DNA from 3 places in the Anabaena sp. FACHB-83 genome. Region 2 is predicted to be linked to each of the others. Evidence: riboswitches for the same ligand, from Rfam matches in the RefSeq annotation. Region 2 holds a riboswitch; each other region holds the start of a gene.
What was found. Region 2 has a riboswitch for cobalamin ahead of H6G79_RS07170 (DUF1636 domain-containing protein). Riboswitches for the same ligand answer to the same signal wherever they lie in the genome.

Region 1 (3,279 bases), on a different contig from region 2:
TCGCCGCCGCGTAACTCCTTCCGCCACCATCCGACAATCGCATAAAATTGGTGCGCCAGCTTTGAGGGCGGCGCGTGCTGATTGTACTGCTGTGGGTGAATATCCCAAGTCAGTTACAATATCCGTCATTCCACAGGCATGAATTAGACGTACAGCTACTTTTGCTACATCTGGTGGCAGGGCATCTAAGTTAGCTTCTGACCGAATGATCGAAAAAGAATTACGGTAAATTTCGTTAGCGTTGCGGATATAGTCGGACATTTTCAATTAACAACCACAGATGAGCGCAGATGAACACAGATGTTGGAAATCTTAAATAACTGTTTTAGTTGGGTAGTCTCGTATCGATTGACAAATTCTGTAAAAGATTCGTCATGGTGCAGGCGGTGATTTTTATACACTGTGAGCATTTGTTCTATCCGTGCAGGTAATTCTATAAAACTCACATCTTGATAGATTTTCTGACCGAATTGTTCGAGACTATCACGATCGCCGACATAAATGTGATAACTTTCTATGTTGCGATCGCTCACACCCAGTAAAGTGATGTCACCTGTGTGAGGTTGGGCGCAAGATTTTGCACAGCCGCTAAAGTGAATGTTAATCGGGCGATTTAGCTGAACACGATTTTTGAGATAATCGGCTAATGCTAAAGCATGACTTTTAGTATCGGTAGCCGAAGCCGCACAACCGCGTTTACCAGAACAAGCAACTAATGTACTTTGAATATTAGTGACGGTGAAATCTAAGCCTAAGTCAGTTAGGTGATTTTGAACATCAATCACACACTCCTGGGGAATATCAGTGATGAGTAAATTTTGCCAAGGTGTGAGTCTGAGGGTTCCACTACCATATTTTGCTGCTAAATTGCCCAAACGCCGCAACTGCTGACTTGTTAACCGACCAAGGGGTAAGACGACACCAATATAAAACAAATTTTCTTGGCGTTGGGGATGAATCCCAATATGCCAGAAACCTGCTTCCTTTATTGTTGGGGAAGGTTGAGAACGCTGCAAAGTAAAACTTAAACGCTGTTCAACTTGCTGAAGATAATTTTCCCATCCCAAACTGTTGATAACTGCTTGTAACCGTGGCTTGCGCCTAAGTTGAATATCAGTATGCTTTAAATAAACATCTGCTAAAGCTGCCAAAACAGACAAACATTGTTCAGGTAACAATATAATTCCTGTATTGATGGGTGGTTGGCTTTTGATGAAACTTAGATATAAGCGGAAGTAAACTTGAGTGTCGATTAACTCAGCCCTCAACAGGATATCATTGAGGCGATCGCTTACCGAAACTTTCCCACCGCCATCAAAGCAAACGCTAAACTTAGCTGAGAGTGCTGATAGTTCCGAATGTGCTGCTAAATAAGCATCCCAGCTTTGAATTAAAGGGCGAGTATCGATTAATTCTTCTGGGTCGATACCTGCTGTTGGGCTAGTCATAATATTACGGATGTGGTCTATAGCCGAATTGTGAGACCCTATACCCAAATTTTGCAGGTGTTGTAAAACTTCGCTGCTGATACCCTGGCTAATTTCTCTGATTTGCAGGTTGGCGCGATTTGTGACATCCACATAACCACCACCTTGCATATCTGCGATCTGTGCGATCGCCTGACATTGTTTACTATTAAGTATCCCTCCTGGTATTCTCAGGCGAGATAAAATTCCATCTTGAGCAGATGTAGCGTAGAATAACCCCGGACAGGCTGTAAATCCCGAAACCAACGTCTCAACTCCTTCTCTGTGCAACGCAGAGAGTAGATCATCATGTCTTATAGACACACCCGGAGTTGGCATTCTGACTTGGGATTTCCCTTCACAGCTGCGGCACAGTCCCGGAATTTCACCGGAGTTTCCCAACTCCAAGTCTTAGTAATTTACCATGAGAGCGTCTTCGCCATGCTCTATGCTTCACATTTTTTTCATCAATAGACTGCACGAATGTTATAAAACACAAATTTTAAGCCTCACGCAAAGGCGCAAAGACGCAAAGATTTACGGAAAATTCACTTGGTTATTAGGCATACTCTGATTTATACAAGATGTCTATTATTTATATACTTTCCCCATAAAAGAGCATTTAGATAAAAACTAGCGAAACTTAATAAAACATATATAATATTCTGATTCAATATTTGATATAAATAATCAAATATCTACCTGACAACATCTTTTATCCATCATTTTAAATGATAGCCTATTCGCAAGATTGTCTCTTATTTACTTTTTACACTCTTTTTATGTTGAGTGAATTATTTTTACCCTGAATTCTTACCCTTTTGCCTTACCTTTAATTTTAGCTAATTGTCGTTTGGCAAATCTTTTATCAGTTAAATTTTGAACAAATGGAATCATATATTCCACAATTTCCCAGTGTTCATTCATAACAGCAATTCTTATTGCACTATCATCAAGGTCATAATGAGTAGCAATTTTATCAATATTAGCTCCAAACTCAATTAATACTTTAATAACGTCAAGATTGCCAACTTGCGCTGCAATCATCAGAGGTGTACCCCTTTCCCATAATCCATCAACATTTGCTCCTAGTTCTAGAAACATCCTGACAATCTCAGCTTCACCTTCTTCACAGGCGTGATGTAATCCACTTAATAGAATATATTCATCGTCTACTTTGCCTCCCAAATGATGAATCAAAAGTTGGAGCATTTTAGGTTGATTCAAAAATGTTGTAAAAATGATCGCACGTAAAATAAATTCTTTTTTTGAGTTCCGATCATCGTTTGGAGACTGGAGCAGTATTTCTATAAGTTCTTGGTTCCCGATTTCAATAGCCTTTTCAAGAGGACACAGAAATTTACATAAAGATTCATCCCACTCTTGAAAAGCCCAATGATTTAAATGAAAAGTCTTGGCGGTTAAACTATTAATTGTATCAATATCACCTTTAACAACAGCATCATATAGTTCTCGACTATTGTTTTTATTTTGTTGCATAGTTTGGCATTACAACTTGATATGATAAATAAGATTAGGGGAAATGTTTGGTATACATATTAATAATAATAAATAACGAATTATTATAATGATTCTCATTCTATTGAGGTACAATAGCGATCGCTTTAGTATTGGTGTGTTAGGCGCAGATTGTGAGTAATTCATCACAATCTGCGCCTAACACACCCGACGATAATTTGCCTATTCTCCTAAATAAATGCCTAAACCGCGAGCAGTTTGAACCAAAGTATCTTCTGGGTTGACGGCTTTGTACTGTGCGATCGCTTCTTCGATTGGTACGGTGATCACTTGG
Region 2 (3,279 bases):
GGCTACTTCGGCTGCGCTCAGTACAAGTCCGCTCACCAACCGGATGCAGAAGGCAGGAGGTTTTAGAGAGACATTATTACCTCCGCAACTCTTGGTTTTTAAGCCTCTAATATTTATTTATGGGTATTCATTCTGTCTTCTGACTTCTGCCTTCTTCATTCAGGTTCATCAAGGTGTTCAGCTACTACCTGATAAAGATGGAGAATATGATTATCGTGGAGACGATAAAATACATTGCGGCCTTGTTTGCGATAGTTAACTAACCGCATGACACGTAAATTTCTGAGTTGATGTGAAACAGCAGATTCACTCATATCTAATAATGTGGCTAAATCGCTCACACATAATTCTTTTTGCGCCAAAAAAGAAAGAATTCTTAACCGATTAGGATCACCTAAAAAGCTAAAAAATTCGGCCATACGTTGGGCTTTTTCAATATGGAGAAATTCTGCGGTAGTTGCGGGTGCAATATCACTATCTATAGTTGATATAGGAGTATTTTGAATCATTTGTTTACTTAAAAAGTATATATAGTAGATGATATGTTATGGGATTTATTAGATCCCCGACTTCTTCAAGAAGTCGGGGATCTCGCAGTCCAACAACAAAATATTGATGATATTGACTAGAATTTTTAGCCTTAACTGAAATATTTTACCCTATACTCTGACTTTCTAATTTACCTAATAACCAAGTCACTGCACCATCAACATCTGCAACTTTTTCTCCCATTGGAACTGAGGGACGCTTGACCATAACAACTTGTACGCCTAGTTCTCGCGCGGCAATAATTTTAGCGTAAGTTGCATCACCACCACTATTTTTACTCACAATGGTATCAATGTTGTGCTGAACTATAATTTTCCGTTCATTTTCTAGGATAAAAGGGCCGCGATCGCACAATATTATTCCTGGTGGTACTAAAGTATCTTTTCCAGGCGGGTCAATCATCCGCATCAGAAACCATATATCTTGAAGATGGGCAAAGGTGCTAAGTTCTTGTCTGCCTACTGTTAAGAATACTCGTTTGGCTTGGTTTGGCAAAATATCGGCGGCGGCTGCATTACTTTCTACTTCAATCCAGCGATCGCCTGTTGTTTTCTCCCACGCGGGACGGATTAACATTAATCTGTGTATCCCGACTTCATTGGCTGCCGCCGCCGCATTGTCAGATATTTGATTGGCAAAGGGATGGGTAGCATCAATTAACACATCAACTTTCATTTGACGCAGATATTCTACCAGTCCATCCACGCCACCAAAACCACCAATTCGCACATTTCCAGAGGGACGTGAGGGTTCACGGGTGCGACCGGCTAAAGATGCGATCGCTTCAATCCCGTCAATAGTTGCAACTCTCGCACCCAGTTCCGCCGCTTCTGTGGTTCCACCCAAAATTAAAACACGTATATACTCAGTACTCAGCACTTTACTTACAACGGTGGAATTTTCGCTAATATACCTCGTTTCAATGGTTCTGGTCGTTCTGACCAAGGCAATACACCGTTAGTTTTAGCGTAGTATTGACTAGCACATTCCAAAACAGCCGCCGCACTGCTATCAACATCTAAATCACCAAACAGATAAGTTAACTTACCTTTAGCGGCAAAAGCAACAACACAAGAACGGTTACAAGCACTCATACATTCAACCGCTTGAATCGGAAATTCCTCGCGCAAATCCCAATCTTGCGCCAATTGCTGAATTTGGTGCAGGAGTTTTTGACCACCACTTTCACCTACACGCTTACCATCTTGCCAAACACTGGCACAGGTCTGGCAAACAAATAAAGTATGAGTATGGGCAGAAATCGTCTCAGAATCACTTGTAATAGTAGTATGGGCAGCAGTCATCCGTACCTCGCAGATGTGATGGACTTAATTTTATAATTCGGCGGGCATTCTGACTGGGAAAGTGGCTTGTAAAGCTTCTAACTTTCCTTCACAGTTGCGGGACAGTGCCGGATTTTCACCGAACTTTCCCCCTTTCCTTTGGTGGCTGACCCCCACCAAAACCGAATATTCTAACTATCATAAACTGAGTTGAAAGTGCTTAGTAAAAATACTAGCCTTTAACTCCTAGTCTCTCTTTCTTCAAAGCTTGTGGAATTTACTTTATCTTGGCTATGCAAATTTAATTAGCAAAAGTTTTTTCTAGGTACGCTAATTGTACATTAACCTCGCTGAGATAGCTGGGATTGTATAAAAACTGATTGGGGATTTTTTTGGCTTTAACGGCAGCTTTTACCACATCTTCTGCCTTAACATTACCGCTCTGGTGTTGAAATATCAAAGTCTTACCACCGGGAATACCCTGTGATACTAAATTACCTTGATAAGCAAGGTAAACTAGATTCAGTGGTTGCATAACATGAGAATTAGCAACATTACTGGGCGACATATAAGAGTTAACAGATGTGGTGATTACTCGCCCATGTGTTGTAGTATTAGCAACATTACCATTGTGTGAGATTTTTTCACCATTCGCTTGAGCAGATGAAATTCCAACAGACAAAATTAAAGAAGCGATGGTAAGAAAAGAAGTTGTGATCGTTGAGATTTTCATAAGCTTATACCTCGGTTCTGTGTAATAGTTGGGATAAAAATTAACTAGTATTAATATTTGTTCTATAACTTAAGACTTGTTTTGCTGAATTCACCTGAATGGTTGAATTATGGCTTGGTTAAGGGAGTGGATACTTGTAAAGAGTAACTACAGTCACAGTAGTCTGATTCCAGAAAAGACGGATAAAAATTTAGCAAGTTTACAGATTAGATAAGCGTCTTTCTGTGAAATGTTTTTAGACTGGTTGGAGAAAATTAGCGATCGCTCTATTTATATTTTACGCGATCGCTTACACTAAAGCTAACAAGTTAAGACGCGATTTTGTAAGTTTAATTCCAAGCGATCGCCGGGTTTAGGTTCTAACACCTGGGTGGTAAGATTGTTGTTCTGGAAAGAAGTCCGCAAATCTTCAGCAGTCCCCACAGCCTTTAAAAAATTCACCATCAACCCTTCATAGGTTGTATCTGCCTTTGCTGCTGTAGGTAGGATAAATTGTGGTTGCAGCCATTTAGCTACTTCCAAAGCACTATTTGTTCCACGAATAATTGCGCCGACTAACGGTAATGTCAAATCAACCGTTGGCGTAATTAGCACATCCACTGGTGCAAATTGTTTTAACTGTGGCGAGTGATAGCCATGCGGCTCATAGTAAAGTGTGAAATCAGTAGCTAATTCTTTTAACAAATAACTGTTTTCGATCAAAGTCGGGCCAAT
Region 3 (3,279 bases), on a different contig from region 2:
GCTGAGTTTTAAATAAGGTTAATAAAAGATAAAAATTAAATTAAAAATTTATAATTTATATATATAAATTGCAATAAATTCTGACTGCTGGGCGAAAATGGATGGTTTTTATAAAGTGTTAAGAGTTATTATCGATCCCAAGGAATAAATTAACAACTTGTAAAAAATCATATCAATTGAGTGAACTACCCAAGCGTTTACATTTCGGAACAAACCAGTCCCATAAATTTAACTGGCGATATGGGACAAGCTGTGCAAATTTCTATTCATGCACCGAGTAAATATATATGTACTAATTGCGAACGGATATTACCAGATTGGAAACAAGAACCCTTTTTTTGGGTTGTGGTTGTTTTGCAGCGATCGCAATTTTCTTTAGTGGAAAGCACCAAAGAAATCGAGGCGGAGAAACAAAAGTTACGCCAAAGGTTTATGGGATTTGGTTGTGATGTGGCTTTTGAATTGCGCGATCGCGGTTATCTCTCAGACTTAATTGATCCGCGTACAGGCTATCCTTTACTTTCGCGTCCCGGTGCAATGCCGCACAATGATACTGCTGTAGTTAAAGCGTTACTTGGCTATCCAGTCATTAAAAATAAATGCTGTGTGCTGGTTCATCCAATTTGGGGTACAGCAATTTATCCGAGTATTTTAATCTCCGCCGCACCGCCAACGCTGATTGAATTTGTCGTTAAAGAAATCGCCTGTCAACATGGATGGGAAGAGGAAGTATGAAGTATGAAGTGTGAAGTGTGAAAGTTTTTTCATTCTACGAAGTAGATGGATAGGAATTTTGTAATCCCAGTATTAAATTTTGGCATTAGTAATGATTTTACTTCTTCCTCCGGTTGGTGAGCGAAGCCGAACCACTGCCTTCTTTTGCAAGACTGCGATATTCCCAAGGGTTGGTAAATTTGCTATCACTCCAAACACCTAGTTTTTGCTGTTGTGCTTGTGCTTCTGCTTTTTGAACTAAATCTTTACTCGGACATTTGTTTAGATAAGGGCGATAAACCTTAGCTAAACCTTCTTTTAATAAGACTTCTTGGACAAAAGTACCATCTTTTAAGCGGACTTCTGCAACCTTTCTACCATAGCGATCGCTATCTGTAATCGTCAACATCACGCGATCGCCTGATTGTTGGACTAATTGTTGTAAGCGTGCTTGTGCTTTGGCACCCCAGTCAAATTGATTGCGATCGCTGGCGAGTTTACTGTTCCTTTCTTTTTGGGAATGGGGTACTTCTGGCGCATCAATACAAGCAAAGCGCACATTGAATTTAATTCCTTTCGCATCTTTGACAGCTAAAGTATCCCCATCACTCACCCTTTCTACCAAGTCTCCAGAAGCACCAAAGAATTTATCACAACTCACCAAACCCAAAACCATCACAACTGCACTTAGCCAAAGTACCATCTGTTTTGTTAATTTCTGCATTCAACCTCACCTAACTCTGATGGATGATACTATATTTGATTTTTGAAATAGATGCGGCTCCGATTGAAGTGCCAACATTAAAAATAGTGATATATTTACTGAGATCGGTTCTGATGGGGAGCAGCCATCAGACGTAAGGGGGAAAGTTCGGTGAAAATCCGGCACTGTCCCGCAACTGTGAACCAAAATTGGGTGAGTCAGGATGCCCGCCGATATAACTGAATATATTTACATAAATCTGCGAGGTACAGATTATGAACAGAAAAAAGCAGGCTTTAGCTAGTCTATGCCTGATGGCAGTAATTAGTTTTTATTTAGTAGTTGGTTTACCCAAACCCGCCTACGCAATGCACATTATGGAAGGTTTTTTACCAGTGCAGTGGGCGATTTTTTGGTGGGTTGTAGCATTGCCATTTTTTTTATTAGGGTTGCGGAGTTTGACACGCATTACCCAAGCCAACCCCCAACTTAAACTACTACTCGGCTTGGCGGGTGCGTTTACTTTTGTACTTTCCGCCTTGAAAATCCCTTCGGTTACAGGTAGCTGTTCTCATCCTACCGGCACAGGGTTAGGTGCGGTGCTGTTTGGCCCCTTAACTATGTCGGTTTTGGGTAGTTTAGTATTGTTGTTTCAGGCTTTGTTGTTAGCACATGGCGGTTTGACAACCCTGGGTGCAAATGCCTTTTCGATGGCGATCGCCGGGCCATTTGCCGCTTACTGGATATATAATTTCACAATTAAATTAGGTGGTAAAGCAAAAATCGCCATATTTCTCGCCGCAGCCATTTCAGATTTACTCACCTACATTATTACTTCTATCCAACTCGCCTTAGCTTTTCCCGCGCCTGTTGGTGGCTTCATTGCTTCATTTACCAAATTCGCCGGAATTTTTGCTCTAACTCAAGTCCCTCTCGCAATTAGTGAAGGATTGCTAACTGTATTAGTGTGGAACTGGTTGCAATCTTATAATCCTCAAGAATTAGAATTGCTGAAATTAATCAAACGGGAACCCCAAGGAAATGAATCAGTCTAAAAAAGGGTTGAGTAACTGGTTATTAGTATTAGCTGTATTGGCTTTAGCTGTTGCACCCTTAATCTTTGTCCGTAATGCAGAATTTGGCGGTGCTGATGGCAAAGCACAAGAAGCTATAAGTGAGATACAACCAGAATATAAACCTTGGTTTAAATCAATTTTTGAACCAGCTAGTGGTGAAATAGCAAGCTTATTATTTGCTTCGCAAGCAGCTTTGGGTGCGGGAGTAATTGGTTACGCAATTGGGTTATATAAAGGCCGTTCCCAACAACAAAAGCATGAAGAATGAGTTTGCAATTAGATACGTTAGCTTATACTAATCGGTTGCGAAAATTACCACCAGAGCATAAACTAATTTTTGCCTTGACTACTCTTGCTATTGCCCTTGCTACCCATCCATTCGTGCAGATTTTAATAGCAATTTGGATGGGTGTTTGGACAATGGTTTATGCCAAAATTCCGGCTAGTATTTATTTCCGTTTGTTATTATTTACCATCGTTTTTTGTTTGACAAGTTTACCCGCCTTAATCATCAATGGTGTGTCAATTAATGATTTGCCAAAGGTGCAATTAGATGCTTTATATGGGCTAAGTTTTGGACAATTCTATATTTATGTTAGTCATCATGGCAGTCTGCAAGCCTGGGCAATCTTCACCAGAGCATTAGCCTCAGTTTCCTGCTTATATTTTCTCATGTTAACTGTTCCGTTTACGGAAATCTTACAAACTCTGCGTTACTTGCGATTTCCAGTGCTGTTAACTGATTTGTTATTACTAATGTATCGGTTTATTTTCATTTTGCTGAAT

Region 1: it holds a riboswitch for cobalamin, as region 2 does, so the genes downstream of both, cobG (precorrin-3B synthase) here and H6G79_RS07170 (DUF1636 domain-containing protein) in region 2, are expected to answer to the same signal.
Region 3: it holds a riboswitch for cobalamin, as region 2 does, so the genes downstream of both, H6G79_RS03025 (energy-coupling factor ABC transporter permease) here and H6G79_RS07170 (DUF1636 domain-containing protein) in region 2, are expected to answer to the same signal.

The regions. Positions count from the first base shown of each region.
Region 1 covers NZ_JACJRY010000002.1:69,302-72,580, forward strand. The annotation lists gene H6G79_RS02495 (precorrin-8X methylmutase) at 1-261, opposite strand, end outside; gene cobG (precorrin-3B synthase) at 264-1,790, opposite strand; cobalamin riboswitch at 1,779-1,908, opposite strand; gene H6G79_RS02505 (ankyrin repeat domain-containing protein) at 2,280-2,966, opposite strand; gene H6G79_RS02510 (ATP-dependent 6-phosphofructokinase) at 3,168-3,279, opposite strand, start outside.
Region 2 covers NZ_JACJRY010000004.1:271,851-275,129, reverse strand. The annotation lists gene H6G79_RS07180 (helix-turn-helix transcriptional regulator) at 156-419, opposite strand; gene H6G79_RS07175 (cobalt-precorrin-6A reductase) at 655-1,410, opposite strand; gene H6G79_RS07170 (DUF1636 domain-containing protein) at 1,434-1,853, opposite strand; cobalamin riboswitch at 1,875-2,034, opposite strand; gene H6G79_RS07165 (hypothetical protein) at 2,134-2,565, opposite strand; gene H6G79_RS07160 (MBL fold metallo-hydrolase) at 2,866-3,279, opposite strand, start outside.
Region 3 covers NZ_JACJRY010000002.1:195,269-198,547, reverse strand. The annotation lists gene H6G79_RS03035 (methylmalonic aciduria and homocystinuria type D protein) at 241-735, shown strand; gene H6G79_RS03030 (thermonuclease family protein) at 833-1,438, opposite strand; cobalamin riboswitch at 1,527-1,667, shown strand; gene H6G79_RS03025 (energy-coupling factor ABC transporter permease) at 1,693-2,472, shown strand; gene H6G79_RS03020 (energy-coupling factor ABC transporter substrate-binding protein) at 2,459-2,761, shown strand; gene cbiQ (cobalt ECF transporter T component CbiQ) at 2,758-3,279, shown strand, end outside.